Regions from separate parts of the Streptomyces sp. RG80 genome, predicted to be linked through region 1. Evidence: riboswitches for the same ligand, from Rfam matches in the RefSeq annotation. Region 1 holds a riboswitch; each other region holds the start of a gene.
The links. A riboswitch is a leader RNA that binds a small molecule or an ion and turns the genes downstream of it on or off. The one in region 1 is predicted to bind cyclic di-AMP.
Positions count from the first base shown of each region.

Region 2: another riboswitch for cyclic di-AMP. It lies ahead of ABKA17_RS29270 (transglycosylase family protein); the one in region 1 lies ahead of ABKA17_RS38575 (C40 family peptidase).
Region 3: another riboswitch for cyclic di-AMP. It lies ahead of ABKA17_RS00895 (C40 family peptidase); the one in region 1 lies ahead of ABKA17_RS38575 (C40 family peptidase).
Region 4: another riboswitch for cyclic di-AMP. It lies ahead of ABKA17_RS41930 (transglycosylase SLT domain-containing protein); the one in region 1 lies ahead of ABKA17_RS38575 (C40 family peptidase).

Region 1 covers NZ_JBEAAJ010000013.1:131,508-135,418, reverse strand. The annotation lists gene ABKA17_RS38595 (8-amino-7-oxononanoate synthase) at 1-158, shown strand, start outside; gene ABKA17_RS38590 (DUF397 domain-containing protein) at 195-416, opposite strand; gene ABKA17_RS38585 (helix-turn-helix domain-containing protein) at 426-1,295, opposite strand; gene ABKA17_RS38580 (ATP-binding protein) at 1,508-1,966, shown strand; gene ABKA17_RS38575 (C40 family peptidase) at 2,065-2,538, opposite strand; cyclic di-AMP (ydaO/yuaA leader) riboswitch at 2,542-2,737, opposite strand; gene ABKA17_RS38570 (hypothetical protein) at 3,092-3,400, opposite strand; gene ABKA17_RS38565 (ATP-dependent Clp protease proteolytic subunit) at 3,408-3,911, opposite strand, start outside.
Region 2 covers NZ_JBEAAJ010000008.1:515,562-519,472, forward strand. The annotation lists gene ABKA17_RS29260 (recombinase family protein) at 1-257, shown strand, start outside; gene ABKA17_RS29265 (transglycosylase family protein) at 531-1,475, shown strand; cyclic di-AMP (ydaO/yuaA leader) riboswitch at 1,675-1,864, shown strand; gene ABKA17_RS29270 (transglycosylase family protein) at 1,868-2,563, shown strand; gene eno (phosphopyruvate hydratase) at 2,908-3,911, shown strand, end outside.
Region 3 covers NZ_JBEAAJ010000001.1:178,510-182,420, reverse strand. The annotation lists gene ABKA17_RS00900 (ScyD/ScyE family protein) at 20-1,117, opposite strand; cyclic di-AMP (ydaO/yuaA leader) riboswitch at 1,402-1,559, shown strand; gene ABKA17_RS00895 (C40 family peptidase) at 1,568-2,722, shown strand; gene ABKA17_RS00890 (hypothetical protein) at 2,743-3,342, opposite strand; gene ABKA17_RS00885 (tellurite resistance/C4-dicarboxylate transporter family protein) at 3,466-3,911, shown strand, end outside.
Region 4 covers NZ_JBEAAJ010000015.1:207,423-211,333, reverse strand. The annotation lists gene ABKA17_RS41940 (peptide MFS transporter) at 1-191, shown strand, start outside; gene ABKA17_RS41935 (CocE/NonD family hydrolase) at 226-2,223, shown strand; cyclic di-AMP (ydaO/yuaA leader) riboswitch at 2,429-2,614, shown strand; gene ABKA17_RS41930 (transglycosylase SLT domain-containing protein) at 2,618-3,064, shown strand; gene ABKA17_RS41925 (hypothetical protein) at 3,061-3,318, opposite strand; gene ABKA17_RS41920 (HAD family hydrolase) at 3,315-3,911, opposite strand, start outside.

The sequences.
Region 1 (3,911 bases):
GGGCGGCGGACTGCCGTGCCGAGGGCCTGGCCGTGGGCTGCTTCCGTCCTCCTTCCGTGCCCGACGGCATCTCACGGCTCAGGCTGACCGCCCGTGCGGATCTCTCCGAGGCGCAGATCGAACGCGCTGTACGTGTGATCGGTGAGACACGACCATGAGTCGGCGTGACACGGCCGTGTACCGGACGGAAGGGGTCAGAACGCGGCCGTGAACTCCGCCCAGCTCCCGGGGGAGAAGAGCAGCGCGGGTCCGGACGGGTTCTTGGAGTCGCGCACGGCGAGCAGGCCGGTCCCTGGACCGGTGTGCGGCCGAGCCGTCTCGACACAGTTGTTGGCTCCTGTGCTGTAGCTGCTGCGCAGCCATCGCACACCGTGCAGATCTGTACTGATGGGTACGTTCCGAGGCATTGCGGACATGGTGCCTCCTTACGCGCCGTCACCTATCCCGGCGATGTAATCCAACGAGTCCTCGGGCGAAAGGGCGTGGATCTGAAGGGCGTTGAAGGCCTCGGTATAGGCCTGGAGGTCTTCTTTCCGCTCGAGGTAGAGGCTACTCGTCAAGTGGTCGAGAACAACCACGTCCAGATCAGATGTGCTCGAAAAAGAGAAGATTACGAAAGGCCCGGTGATGCCGATGTGCGCTCCCGCGGCGAACGGCAGCACCTGAATCCTGACTTGGGGCAACCGGGCCGCCTCCGCGAGCCTTTGCAGCTGCCTTGCCATGACGTCGGGCCCGCCGATGGCCCGGCGCAGCACCGCCTCGTCCAGCACCGCGCTGAGCTCCAGCGGAGGCTGGGCGCGCAGTACGTCCTGTCTGGCCAGCCGCACCTCGACGAGCGCGTCGAGCCGTTCGTCCAGGTCCGCATCGAGTCCGCCCACGGCGGCCCGGGTCACCGCGCGCGCGTACTCGGGTGTCTGCAACAACCCGGGCACCACGGAGGTCTCGAGCGTGCGCATCGCGTCGGCCTGTGACTCCAGACTGATGAAATCGCGGTACGTCGGTGGCAGTACCCCGCGGTACTGGTGCCACCAGTGGTGCCGTCCACCACCCTCGTCGGAGCCCGCCAACACCAGCAGCAACTCCCGCAGTTGGGTGTCGTGCACCTCGTAGGCGTCCAGCAGTAACCGCACATCGGCCGGTTTGACGCCGCTCGCGCCGGTCTCGATCCGGCTCACCTTCGACTGGTGCCAGCCCACCAGCCGGGCCGCCTCACCACTGGTGAGCCCCGCACTCGTGCGCAACGCACGCAGTTCGGCGCCCAGTTTCCGGCGGCGTACCGCGGGACCGTGCTGCATGGGCTACTCCTTACTCCTTCCGGGCCGCCCAAATACGGTCTTCCGTCGGAGAGTTCACCGCTTCGAGCGACAGATATATGCATATCTTGGTGGATCGGCACCGTGACCGGCCCGGTAATGGCAGTCTGGCGAAGAAGCACCAGTCCGGGACCGTACTCGAACCAGCCGCTCCGTGTCGGACTGCGGTCCCGTGGGAAAAGGACGGCGTCGCCATGGCAGACCATCTGGAAGCATCCGTCACTCTGCCGAGCGATCCCGCCTCGGTCTCCGCGGCCCGCACATACGTCATCGGCACCCTGGTGGAATGGGGTCTGCCGGCGGACACGGAGGTGGCCGACACCATCCGGCTCATCGTCTCCGAACTCGCCACCAACGCCGTACAGCACACCTTCGGGCAGTCACCCACCTTCACGGTGGACATCCAGCTCGACCGTGACGAACAACTGCGCATCGGGGTCACCGACAGCCACCCCCGCTTCCCCAAGCGGCTGCCGGCCGCGGTTCAGCAGGACAACGGCCGCGGCATGGTGATCATCCGCTGGCTGACCGCGGAGTGCGGCGGCAAGCTGAGAGTCCGGCCGACCCGGGAGGGCGGCAAGACCGTCTCCATCGAACTCCCGTGGACGGTGCCGGCCGAGCCGGTCTCCGCGGCGGGACAGCAGGAGCCGTAGAAAAGGCGCCCCCGGAACTCGGAGGCGCCTTTCAGGGGTCACTGCCGGCCCCGCGAGGGTGACGGCGGGTCAGGTCGCCGCCACCCGTACGAGGCAGGTCACTTGACCCGGCCGTACCAGACGCTCTTGGTCCAGATCTTCTGCAGCTTCACGACCTCCCCGCTCTTCGGGGAGTGCCAGATCTTCCCCTTCCCGGCATAGATGCCGACGTGGTACACGCTGGAGCCGGAGTGGAAGAACACGAGGTCTCCGGCCTTGCGGTTCCCCGCGGAGATGTGGCGGGTCTTGTTGTACTGCTGGGCCGCCGTACGGGGCAGGCTCTTGCCCGCCTTCTTGTACGAGTACAGCGTGAGCCCGGAGCAGTCGAACCGGTGCGGTCCCGAGGCGCCCCACTTGTACGGGGAGCCTTTTTTGGAGGCCGCGACCTGGAGTGCCTTCGTCGCTGGTGCCGCGGCCTCGGCGTCGGACGCGATGCCCGGGACCACGATCGAGCCGCCCACTGCGGCGATGGTGAGAGCCGAGGCCGTACCGGCCCGGACCATGAGCGACGGGACACGATTGAGCGCAGACATGCGCAACCCTTCGTCAGCCGCCTGTGAAGGATGACCTGTCGGATTCGGGCTGGCGAAGTTGCCCGGCCGCGTACTGCGGCTTCACCCCAAGGGCTGCTCGGAACGGCCGTTGACGGCTGTTCCGGCGACCCGTCGTGCTTGGGTCCTCCACTCCTGCCGATCCACTCCTGTCGACCGGTCATCCGGGCGGCGGCAGGACTCGGCGTCCGCCCGGATCGCCCCGCCGCTGCGGCGGGGTCTTGTCGTCAGACAGGGATCTTCACGCACTCCACGCCGAAAAACCCAATGGAATCGGGGATTTGTGGTGTTACTCACCACTCACCCGTTCGGGTGGACACTCGACTGTTCGAGGGACCGTCGAGGGGGTTGGGGACCCCCGGACCAGCACCGGAGGTACTCATTCCGGACTCGGGCTACGCGCGTTGCGCAACCTTTACGGCCCTGTCAAAGGAGACGTGTCTACTCCAAACGGGGGTACGTCATTTGGTCCGTTTGAAGGCCTGTCCGGACGCATCGCCACGCGGTCGGGTGCGCCGGAGCGGCCACCGGCACGTCAACTGTCGGAGTCGGGCGGCAGGGTGACCCGGCCCGTGCGCCGCTCGCCGTCGAGCACTCGAAGCGCCCGCGCCAGGGTCGGGGCGTGCAGCTCGGTCTCGCCGCGCTGATGCATGGTCGCCAGCGCGTCCCGCAGCTCGGCGGCCTTCGCCACCAGCGCCTGAGCCGCCCGCAGTCCGCGGTAGGTGTCCCCGTGGTGCGCCGGGTTGATACGACCGAGCAGATCGACCACGTCGAGGTAACGGTCGATCAACTCGCCCTCGGCGCGGGTCAGAGCGGGCAGCGGAGGGAGCTCCGGTGGCAGCATCGCTCGCTCACCGGGCGCCGGGCGCGGTGCGGGACGCCTTGCGGCTGGGGATGATCCGGTCCACCAGGCCGTACTCCAGGGCCTCTTGCGCGTCCAGGATCTTGTCCCGCTCGATGTCCGCGGTGACTTGCTCGTGGGTGCGCCCGGTGTGCGTGACGAGCATCTCCTCCAGGCGGGCGCGGACGCGGCCCAACTCCTCGGCCTGGATGGCCAGATCGCCGGCCTGTCCCTCCACCGGCTGCGGCAGCGAGGGCTGATGGATCACCATGCGGGCGCCCGGCAGCGCGAACCGCTTGCCCGGGGTGCCCGCCGCGAGCAGCACCGCGGCCGAGGAGCCGGCCTGCCCCAGGCAGATCGTCTCCACGTCGCAGCTGACGAAGCGCATCGTGTCGTAGATCGCCGACATCGCGCTGAACGAGCCGCCGGGGGAGTTGATGTAGAGGGAGATGTCCCGGTCCGGGTCCTGGTACTCGAGGTGCATGAACTGGGCCATCACGTCGTTCGCCGAGAT
Region 2 (3,911 bases), on a different contig from region 1:
AGTGGCATGAGAGGACCGGGACGCCCGTCCCCGCCGAAGTACCGGAGCGGGCCTGGCCTGCCGTCGAGGAACTGATGACGGCCTACTTCCGGCGTCGCCAGTTCGCGCGCGTCGCCGTGGATGTCCGGACCCAGGTGAACGGGATTCTGCACCGACTGCGTACCGGGACGAGCTTCCTGCACGCTATGGCCCGTGGACCCTTGCCAAGGACCGGCAGAACACCTGGTTCAAGAAGGGCTTCTGGCCCGTCCTCGTGAGCCATTTGAACTCCAGGGGCGAGAGTTCGCCGGTTCGGCGCGAACCGCTGGTCCCACCTCTCCGCATCACCACGGCAGTTGCGCTGGATCCGGCACAACGTGACACGCCTTCAACTCTGTGATCTTCACGTGATCTACGCGGCATTAACTTGTGACAAGTGATCGACTGCCGATACGTTCACGCATCAGCGTGGCGACTCGCTTCACCCGCAGCACTCGTTCCACCCGCTGCATCGCCACGCCGGTCACAGTCGTCTCGCGAAAGGTCACCGCATGCTCACCGGGAACGGTCGTCACCGTCGCCCCCGTCAGGCTCCGGCACTTCTCGTCGCGGCCGGGGTGACCGGCTCCGCCATCGCGATTCCGTTGCTCGGCGCCTCCGGCGCGAGCGCGGCCGACGGGAACACCTGGGATCAGGTCGCCAAGTGCGAGACCGACGGTTCCTGGAGTGCGAACGACGGTGACGGCTACTACGGCGGGCTCAAGCTCTCCCAGGAGTACTGGGAGAAGTACGGCGGCCTCGACTTCGCCGCCAGTGCCGACCTCGCCAGCCGCAACCAGCAGATAGCCGTCGCCGAGAAGGTCCTCGCGGACCAGGGCGTCGGCGTCTGGGGCGCCTGCGGTCTGCTCAACGGGCTGAGCAAGGACTCGGGCTCGGCCGACGTCGACACCGGCGTCGCGAGCGGTTCACCGTCCGCCTCGGCGAACGACTCCTCCGGTTCATCCGATTCATCCGAGTCCTCCGACTCATCCGGTCTGTCCAACTCCTCCGGATCATCCGACTCGTCCGAGTCCTCCAGTTCGACCGAGTCGTCCGGCGATCCCTCGTCGTCACCGTCCAGCGATGCGGACAAGTCCGCCAAGTCGGACAGCTCCGGCTCCGCTTCGGGCGACTCTCAGTCTTCCGACAGCTCATCCACAGATGCGACCAAGGATGACGAATCGGACAACTCCTGGCAGGAAGGCGGCTCTTCGAGCCTGGTCGACACCGGCGCCCTCGCCGCCCCCTCCGAGGGCACCGGCCGGCACCGTGGCGCGAGCGCCGAGGAGGGGTCGTACACCGTCCGCTCCGGCGACACCCTCGCCTCCATCGCCGACTCCCTTGACCTCGACGGCGGATGGCGTCGGCTCTACGCCGAGAACGAGCAGGTCATCGGCGCCGACCCGAGCGACATCGTGCCGGGGCAGACCCTCTCTCTCGGTAGCGAAAAGGGCTAAATCCCTAGGAGAAAGCCCCGAGTTCGCGTCACGCTTCGCCAGTAAATGTCCGGTTTGGCGAAAGTGTGGGATGAGTCTCAGAAGCCCTGATCGTCTTTGAAATCCCCCGGGTTCCGTGTCTACGGTCAACACCGCTCGTCACCACGAGCCCCGGCTGCCGCAACGCCGAATCCTGCCAGCGGCTGTACGGGAACAGTCGTCGCGTCAAGCGCCGTAGGCAGGAGCGGGGGACCCAAGGTAAGTGCCGGGCCCGGCGGTTGAGGCAACTCGACGGCGGGACCGGCTTGGGGTGAAGCCGCGCAGTGCGCCGAAAGGCGGACGAGCGCGGCCGGGCAACTCAACCGGCCCGAACCCGACAGCTCACCTCGCAGGCGTCGGTGAGGGGATCCACCATGCTGTTTTCCGGCAAGGGCAAGCACCGTCGTCCGTCCAAGGCCACCCGCGCCGCCGCGCTCGCCGGCGTCACCGGTGTCGCCATCGCCGCCCCGCTGATGGCGGCCGGCAACGCCTCCGCCGCCACCGCCTCCGAGTGGGACGCCGTCGCCCAGTGCGAGTCGGGCGGCGACTGGTCCATCAACACCGGCAACGGCTACTACGGCGGTCTCCAGTTCTCCGCCTCCACCTGGGCCGCGTACGGCGGCACGGCGTACGCCTCGCAGGCCAACCAGGCCAGCAAGGCGCAGCAGATCGAGATAGCCGAGAAGGTCCTCGCGGGCCAGGGCAAGGGTGCCTGGCCGGTCTGTGGTGTGGGCCTGTCCAGTGCCGCGTACACCGGCGGCGGCAGCTCGTCCTCCTCCGGCGGCAGCTCCTCCAGCGACAGCGGCAGCAGCACCGGCACCCGCTCCTCCGAGCAGTCGACCTCCCGTTCCTCGGAGCGCGCGACCGCCAAGAAGACCGTCACCACCCCGACCGGCAAGAAGGTCAAGAAGGGCGACGGCGAGTACAAGGTCGTCAAGGGTGACACCCTCAGCTCGATCGCCGAGGAGCACGACGTCAAGGGCGGCTGGGCGAAGCTGTACAAGCTGAACAAGGACATCGTCGAGGACGCCGACCTGATCTACCCGGGTCAGCAGCTGCACCTCAAGTAAGACCCGGTCCTTCCCTCGGGCAGGACCCAGCTGAACCACAGTGCCCTCACATCCGTGGTCCTCATACTGAAGGCCTCGTGAGGGTCCCCCCGTCCCCACGGGCTCCCCGCTCCGGTGCGTGTTCCCCCGTACGCACCGGGGCGGGGTTTTCTCTGCCCCGGTCCACGTCGTGTCTTCCGGCGTGTTTCCCGAAGCGTCTTTGTTCCGTTCGGAAACAATTTACTCTCGGTTCTGTCCACGGGGCGGTCCACGCGGTGGCTGATCGCCCCGGGCCGGTTAGGCTCGTCTCGCAGAGCCGCTGCGGCAGTGCCGTAGCCGCGTCACATCCCAAGAAGGAGATGCTCGTGCCGTCCATCGACGTCGTCGTAGCCCGGGAAATCCTCGACTCACGAGGCAACCCCACCGTCGAGGTCGAGGTCGGCCTCGACGACGGCAGCACGGGTCGTGCCGCCGTTCCGTCCGGCGCCTCCACGGGCGCCTTCGAGGCCATCGAGCTCCGTGACGGTGACCCGAACCGCTACCAGGGCAAGGGTGTCGAGAAGGCCGTCCTCGCCGTCATCGAGCAGATCGGCCCGGAGCTCGTCGGTTACGACGCCACCGAGCAGCGCCTGATCGACCAGGCGATGTTCGACCTGGACGCCACCGACAACAAGGGCTCGCTCGGCGCCAACGCCATCCTCGGCGTCTCCCTCGCCGTCGCGCACGCCGCCTCCGAGGCCAGCGACCTGCCGCTCTTCCGCTATCTGGGCGGCCCGAACGCGCACCTGCTGCCCGTTCCGATGATGAACATCCTGAACGGCGGCTCGCACGCCGACTCCAACGTGGACATCCAGGAGTTCATGATCGCCCCGATCGGCGCGGAGTCCTTCTCCGAGGCGCTGCGCTGGGGCGCCGAGGTCTACCACACCCTCAAGAAGGTGCTGAAGACCAAGGGCCTGTCCACCGGCCTCGGCGACGAGGGCGGCTTCGCCCCGAACCTGGAGTCCAACCGCGCCGCCCTCGACCTCATCCTCGAGGCCATCAAGGAGGCCGGTTACACCCCCGGCGAGCAGATCGCCCTCGCCCTCGACGTCGCCGCCTCCGAGTTCTACAAGGACGGCGTCTACACCTTCGAGGGCAAGGACCGCTCCGCCGCCGAGATGACGGAGTACTACGCCGAGCTCGTCGAGGCGTACCCGCTCGTCTCCATCGAGGACCCGCTGTTCGAGGACGACTGGGCCGGCTGGAACACCATCACCGAGAAGCTCGGCGACAAGGTCCAGATCGTCGGCGACGACCTCTTCGTCACCAACCCCGAGCGCCTGGCCCGCGGCATCGAGGAGGGCTCCGCCAACGCCCTGCTCGTCAA
Region 3 (3,911 bases), on a different contig from region 1:
CCTCTTTTCGGCCGTCGGTTCAGAAGCCGAGGATCTTCCAGACCTGGCCGCCCGGTGTCTTCTTGCCCTCCATCACGGTGGCGTCACGGTCCGCGACCGACCAGGCCGAGACGTACACCTTGCCGTCGTACGGGTCGACGGCCACGCCCGCCGGGAACGGCACCTTCACGTTCGTACGCTTGCCGTGCGAGACCTTGGTCACGGCGCCGGTGAAGAGCTGGCTGACGTACAGGTCGCCGCTGTCGTTGAAGGCGATGCCGGTGATCGAGCCGAAGCCCGACTTCCAGCCGAGGATCCGGCCGGTCCGGGGGTCGACCTTCCACACGCGCGCCGTGGGCTTCTGGGCCTCGCCGTTCAGCTCGCCGACGTAGAGGTTGCCGTCGGGGCCGAGCGCCAGGGACGTGGGGACGGACTGGTTGCGGTCATGGTCCGGGAAGACCGTGAAGGGGCGCGCCTTGCCCTTGGGTGACACGACGACCAGGTCGTTGCCCGCCGCGTCGGCGACGATCCGGCGGCCGTCCGGGAGCGCGAGGACGGCGTACGGGTTGGACTCGACGGAGGCCTTGTGCGGGTTGTACCGGAACTCGACGGCCGAGATGTCGGCGGCGATCCTCGCCTTGTCGTGGCCGCCGCCGGGGTCGATGCGCAGCAGCTTGCCGAGCTTGTTCCAGGGTGGTGTCGTCGGGACGCCGGCCTCCGGCGGGGCGTAGGTCTCGACGCCCCAGAGCTCGCCGTGGAGGGCGGAGACGCCGTCCAGGCCGGTCGCGAAACCGCCGTCGGGGGCGGCGCCCGAGGGCAGGCCCTGCACGACCCGGTGGTGCTGCCACGCGCCCTGGGCCCAGTAGATCCTGGTGACGGCGGAGGAGAGGCCGACGCAGGTCTCGCCTTCGGGTCCCTCGCCGATGCACTTCTTGCCGCCGCGGCCGGCCTCGGCGACGTACAGCTGCCCGGTGTCGTGGTCGTAGGAGAGCTGGCGTGGGTTGTCGAGGCCGGTCGCGATCACGCGGACGACCGGCTTTCCGCCGCCGTGGCCGCCCGAGGCGGTCGCCGGGGCGAGGCCCGCGGTGGCGACGAGCGCGACTCCTGTGGCGACGACGAACGATGTGCGCTTCCTCATGGCCGAACCCCCTGTGCCCTTCGTGCGCCACGGCACCCGACCGCGGCTCGGCTGGAAGTTAGCGTCCGGAAGCGGGCGGACGTCGTCACTCCGCCCAAAATACGTACAACTCCTGGCAGATCACTCCGTATTGGCCACGGTCGGCTACGTCCTGACCTAAGGTCACGAAAATGTATCGGGCATATCGAACATCAACCTTCACAGGGGCCACACGCGTTGGCTACCGTGCCGGAAGGCCGTACGACCCCCACCGGCGAACATCGCCGGGCCGCGCGGCCTCCGCCGAGTCCGGTGCGCCCGTCCAGGCAGCCGGAGCCGGGGACCCACACCGACCTGGGGTGAATCGGCCCAACTCCCCTCCGGGGAACGGCCGTAGGGCACACCTTCCGAAGCACCCGCCCGAACCCGACAGCTAACTCGGTAGGCGGAGCATGGAAGGAGTCGCCAACCTTGGCGTCGCACCGCAAGTCGCCTCCCGCTGGTACGCGCGTGGCAGGTATACGCACCCCCGCTCTGGCCACGGCCGCCCTCACCTCCGTGGCGTTGCTCTCCCAGACGGCCACCGCGGCCCCCTCGACCGACGACAAGCCGAGCATCGAGGAGGTCGAGAAGAAGGTCGACGACCTCTACCGCCAGGCGGAGTCGGCGACCGAGAAGTACAACGCGACCAAGGAGAAGACCGCCAAGCAGCGCAAGGAGGTCGACACCCTCCTCGACGACGTCGCCAAGCGCACCCAGAAGCTCAACGAGGCCCGCGAGGAGCTCGGTTCCTTCGCCGCGGCCCAGTACCGCACCGGCGCCTCCGCGCCCGACACGGCGACCTTCCTGCTCGCGGACTCCCCGCAGGACTACTTCGACCAGACGCAGCTGATGGGCCGTATGACGTCCCGTCAGAAGGACGCGGTCGACGACTACGTCACCGAGCAGTCCGCGACGATGAAGAAGCGGCAGGAGGCCACCCAGAGCCTCGAGACGCTCACCGACTCGCAGAGCGACCTCAAGACCGCCAAGGCCACCGTCCAGCAGAAGCTGTCCGACGCGCGCGAGCTGCTGTCGAAGCTGACCGCGGAGGAGAAGGCGCGGCTCGCGGCGATCGAGAAGGAGAAGCAGGAGGAGGCCGCCCGCAAGGCCGCGGAACTGGCCAAGCAGCAGGCCGCCGAGGACAAGGCGGCTCAGGAGGCGGCCGCCGCCCAGGAGTCGACCAGCGGCTCGTCGTCGTCCTCCCAGGCCACGGACTCCTCGTACGCCACCAAGGCCGAGAAGGCGCTCGCCTTCGCCCGCTCACAGGTCGGCAAGCCGTACGTCTGGGGCGCCACCGGCCCCGACTCCTACGACTGCTCCGGCCTCACCCAGGCCGCCTGGAACGCCGCCGGCATCACCCTCCCGCGCACCACCTACGACCAGGTGAACTTCGGCGCCACGGTCACCCTCGCCAACGCCCGCCCCGGCGACCTCGTCTTCTTCTACGACGACGTCACCCACGTCGGCCTCTACATCGGCAACGGCATGATGATCCACGCGCCGAAGCCGGGGGCGTACGTGCGCGAGGAGTCGATCTACTACGACGGTGAGTCGGCGATCCACAGCGTGGTGCGGCCGGCCTGACGCGCCGCAGGGCCCTGGCGTCAGTGACCTCCGCGGTTCTCGACACAGGGCCCCTCACCGGGCTGGGGCTCGGCGTAGACGCCGTGCACCTCGCCGGTCAGCTCGTCCTTCGTCACTCGTCCGGAGACGCACACGACGCCCGTGTAGACGGCGTAGAAGCCGTTCCCGACGGACAGCCCGTGCTTCTCGCCGCAGCCGACACGGGCCAGCGCCGCCTTCACGCGCGCGTCGCTGAAGCCGCCGTACTCCCCCGACCCGCCTTCCTTCCGGACCTTCGCCAGCTCCGCGAGGATGAGTTCCGCCGACGCCTGGCCGCTGGCCCGCTGCTCGGCGCTCAGGGAGGCCTGCATGCGGTACGCGTGGTTGTCGGCGTAGTTCGGGGGCTGGTCGAGGTTCTCCTCCGGCCGGACCGTGCCGGTGCGGGGACTCGGATAGGACGGCACCGGGGCGGGCGTCCGGGCGGCCTGTGCGCACTTGGGCGGGGGCGCGTAGGAGGGCGAGGGAGCTGTCGACTGCGCGGACGGCGCGGACTCCGCCCGCGCACCACCCTTCTGGCTTCCGCACGCGGTCAGGGTGATCGCGAGGAGGGCGGCCGCTGCGGCTGATCGCCTGAGGAGCATGGGCAGAGTGTTCCGGCCCGGCACGGTGGTTGTCATGAGCGGAACTACTCAGATGGAGGCCATCTCCACGCACGCGCGCGTGCCCTGCCCCCGCCCTCCTCCCGCGCTCCCTAGCATCGCCTCATGCCCGGACCCTCCCCGCTCCGCGCCTGGTGGGCGCAGCGTCCGCCGGCCGCCGGCGCCGCCGTGATGGCGACCGGCATCCTGTCGGTCGGTCTGCATCTGACGGACCACGAGACCCTGTCCCGCATCGCCCTCGCACTGGCCGGCGCCGCCTGGATCGCGCTGGCCGCGGACTTCGCCGTACGACTGCTGCGGGACCGGCCGCGATGGGTGGCGGAGGCCGAGACACCGGGCGCCCTGACCGCCGTGGCCGCGACGACCGTGCTCGGCACCCGGCTCTCCGCGCTGGGCTGGCAGGCCCTCGCCGAGGCGCTGCTCGCGCTGTCCGCGCTGCTGTGGCCGGTGCTGATCGTGCTGGTCGTGGGGTACTGGAAGCGGCGGATGCCGGGGGCGGTGTTCCTCGCCTGCGTGGCCACGCAGGGGCTCGCCGTGCTCGGCGCCACGCT
Region 4 (3,911 bases), on a different contig from region 1:
GCCAGACCATGTCCCTGTGGTTCCTGTCCCTCGCCCTCGCCAACGGCATCCAGGCCCAGACGGTGAAGCTCTACGACGACGTCTCCAAACCGGCCTACTTCGGCGTCAACGGCGCGATCGCGGTGGCCGCGGGCCTGGCCGTGATGGCGGCCGCCCCCTGGTTGCGCCGCACCATGCACCCCGTCCACTGAGGCACGCGAGAGCCCCGAGGTCACAGCGATGAGCATGCGCATCCGTACGTCCTTCCCCTACGAGACGACCCATGAGGACCTCCGCATCCCGCTGCCGGACGGGACGAGGCTCTACGCGCGCGTGTGGCGGCCGCTGACCGACGAGCCCGTACCGGCACTCCTGGAGTACCTCCCGTACCGGCTTTCAGACTGGACCGCGCCCCGCGACTTCCAGCGCCACCCCTGGTACGCGGGCCACGGATACGCCTCGGTGCGGGTCGACGTCCGGGGGCACGGCAACAGCGAGGGCATGCCGACGGACGAGTATTCGGCGACGGAGCTGGCCGACGGGGTCGAGGTGGTGAACTGGCTGGCGGCGCAGCCCTGGTGCAACGGCCGGGTGGGCATGTTCGGCATCTCCTGGGGTGGCTTCAACTCCCTCCAGATCGCGGCCCTCGCCCCCGAGCCGCTCAAGGCGGTCGTCACGGTGTGCTCCACGGACGACCGCTATGACAACGACGTGCACTACATGGGAGGTTCCGTCCTCGCGGTGGACATGCACGCCTGGGCCGCGACCATGCTCGCCTTCGTCTCGCGCCCGCCGGACCCGCTCTACGCCGGCGAGGCGTGGCGGGACATGTGGCTCAAGCGCCTGGAGGCCGTCGATCCCTTCATCCACACCTGGCTGGCCCACCAGACCCGCGACGACTACTGGCGGCACGGCAGCGTCTGCGAGGACTACGGCGCGATCGACGCGGCCGTCCTGGCGGTGGGCGGCTGGCACGACCCGTACCGCGACACGGTCCTGCGCCTGGTCGAGCACCTGCCGCCGGATCGCGTACGCGGGCTCATCGGCCCCTGGTCCCACCAGTACCCCGACCGCGGTCTGCCGCCGGGCCCGGCGATCGGCTTCCTCCAGGAGACCCTGCGCTGGTGGGACCAGCACCTGAAGGGCGTGGACACCGGGATCATGCGCGAGCCGCTGCTGCGGTCCTACGTCAGCGACTCGCACCGCCCGGCCACGGTGTACGACAGCCTCCCCGGCCGCTGGGTCGGCGAGCCGGCCTGGCCCTCCCCCCACGTCACGACGGTCTCCTACGGCCTCCAGGGCGCCCCCGTGCTCGTCCGGTCCCCGCAGCACACCGGCGTCGACGCCGGCCGCTTCTTCCCGTTCGGCAACGACGCCGACCTGCCGCCGGACCAGCGGGAGGAGGACGCGCGCTCGGCCTGCTTCGAGTTCGCAGTGGGAGAGGAGACGTGGGTGCTCGGGCGACCGCGGGTGCGGCTGCGGGTGACCTCGGAGGTGCCGCGCGGGCAGATCGTCGCCCGGCTCTGCGACGTGGCGCCGGACGGCTCGTCGACGCTGGTCACGCGCGGTGTGCTGAACCTGTCGGCGCGGCTGGGGCGGGACCGTGCGGTGCCGTGGGAGCCGGGGGCCACGCAGGAGGTGGCCTTCGAGCTGAACGGCATCGGGCACGTCTTCCCGCCCGGCCACCGCATCCGGCTCGCCGTCTCCTCCGCGTACTGGCCGTGGATCTGGCCGCAGCCCGACTCGGCGGCCGGCTTCTCCCTGGACCCGGCGGGCAGCTTCCTCGACCTGCCGGTACGCGCGCGTGCGGCGTCCTCGGACATCACCTTCGATGAACCCGAGCAGTCCGAGCCGCTCGGTGTGAACTTCCCCGCCACCCTCGACGAACCCCGCCCCGAGCGGCTGGTCGTGCGTGATGTCGCCAAGGGCGAGTGGCGCCTCGAGGTCGACCCGCGGTACGGCGGCACGCGCGTGTACCCCGACGGGCTCGAGTTCACCGAGGACGCGCTGGAGACGTACACGATCCAGGAGGACGATCCCCTGTCGGCGCGCACCCGCTCGGACTGGTCGATCCGGCTGCACCGCCCCGAACTGGCGTGGGACACGACCGTGCGGACGCGCTCGGAGATCGCCTGCGACGGGGCGGACCACTTCCTGACCACCAACGAGGTGATCTGCGCGGAGGGCGGCGAGGTGGTCTTCCACCGGACGTGGGAGAAGCGGATCCCACGGGCCGCCGGTTAACTGCCAGTTGGGCATCATTGCCCGTTTTGCCGTTCTTGCGCTCGCGCGTGAGTTGACTCACGTCGGCCCACCCGTCACCCCCGGAATTCAGGGGCCGACAAAGCACGCACCAAGGTCAACAGGTGCGATCTGTGAATCCGGTACTTGTTTCGGGCATGTGCACTCGCATACGTTCCGGGCCCGGGCGGACGCCGAATCCTGCCGCCGCCCGAGACCGCTCACTCACGAGAACACGTACGGCAGGAGCGGGGGACCCAGGTAAGTCGCCGGACCCGGACGTCTTATGACAGACGAGGACGGCTCGGGGTGAAGTCATGCCTTCTTCCGGCATGGCCGGGCAGCTCCCGCCCGAACCCGACAGCTCACCTCGCAGGCGCCGGAGAGGAACTTCGTCATGCGTCTGCCCCGCAAGCTCGCGATCGCCGGCACCGGCCTCGCCCTGCTCACCCTCCCGCTCGTCGGCGCGACCAGCGCCTCCGCGGCCACCCCGACCGTCGCCACGGCCACCTCGCTCGGCTACTCCGACACCCTCGACGGCTGGATCCGGGCCTCCCTCCAGGTCATGGCCCAGAACGGGATCCCCGGCAGCTACGACGGCATCTACCGCAACATCATCCGCGAGTCCTCGGGCAACCCGTGGGCCATCAACAACTGGGACTCCAACGCGGCCGCGGGCACCCCGTCCAAGGGCCTGCTCCAGGTCATCGACCCGACGTTCCAGGCGTACCACGTGGCCGGCACCTCGTGGAACTCGTACGACCCGGTCGCCAACATCACCGCCGCCTGCAACTACGCGGCGCAGCGGTACGGGTCGATCGACAACGTGTGGGGCGCGTACTAGGACGAGTGACCGCTGGGTGACTCGCCGAAGTCACCCAGCTCGCCGATCAACCGTCGGCGGGCCGCTTCCAGTTGCTCGCCGTACGAGGCATCGAAGATCGACGGCAACTGCGTCTCCAGCGACCCGCTGATACGAAGCAGCGGGGACCAGACGGCCCGGTCGTCGACGACCGCCGAGAACTCCGTCCGGTGCATGACCCGATCGAGCCAGTCGGCCAGGACGAGCGCCTGATCGTCCGTCAGCTCGACCTTCACCGGACCCCGTTCACGAGCAGGTTCCCCTGGAACAGCCTCTCGAGGACGACGGCGATGCCGTCGTCCTCGTTCGAGAGGGTGGTCTCGTCGGCGACCGCCTTGAGTTCGGGGTGGGCGTTCGCCATCGCGACGCCGTGGGCCGCCCAGTCGAACATGGGGATGTCGTTGGGCATGTCCCCGAAGGCGATGGTCTGTTGAGGGCCGAGGCCGAGGTGCTCGGCGGCCAGCGCCAGGCCCGTCGCCTTGGTGATGCCGCATGGCTGGAGTTCGACGGTGCCGGGGCCCGACATCGTCACCGTCGCGAGGGAACCGACGACTCCGCGCGCGGTCGCCGCCAACTCGTCGTCGGACAGCGACGGATGGCGTAGCAGCACCTTGCTGATCGGCTCGCACCACAGGTCGTCACGGCGGTCGACCCGGACCGCGGGCAGGGTCGGGTGCGGCATCAGATAGCCGGGCTCGATGAGGGTGAGCCCGTCGACGCCGTCCTGGTCGACGGCGGCGTACACCTGCCCCACCTCGGCCTCGATCTTGCCGAGCGCGGTCTCGGCCAACTCCCGGTCCAGGGTGACCGACCAGAGCAGACGGTCCGC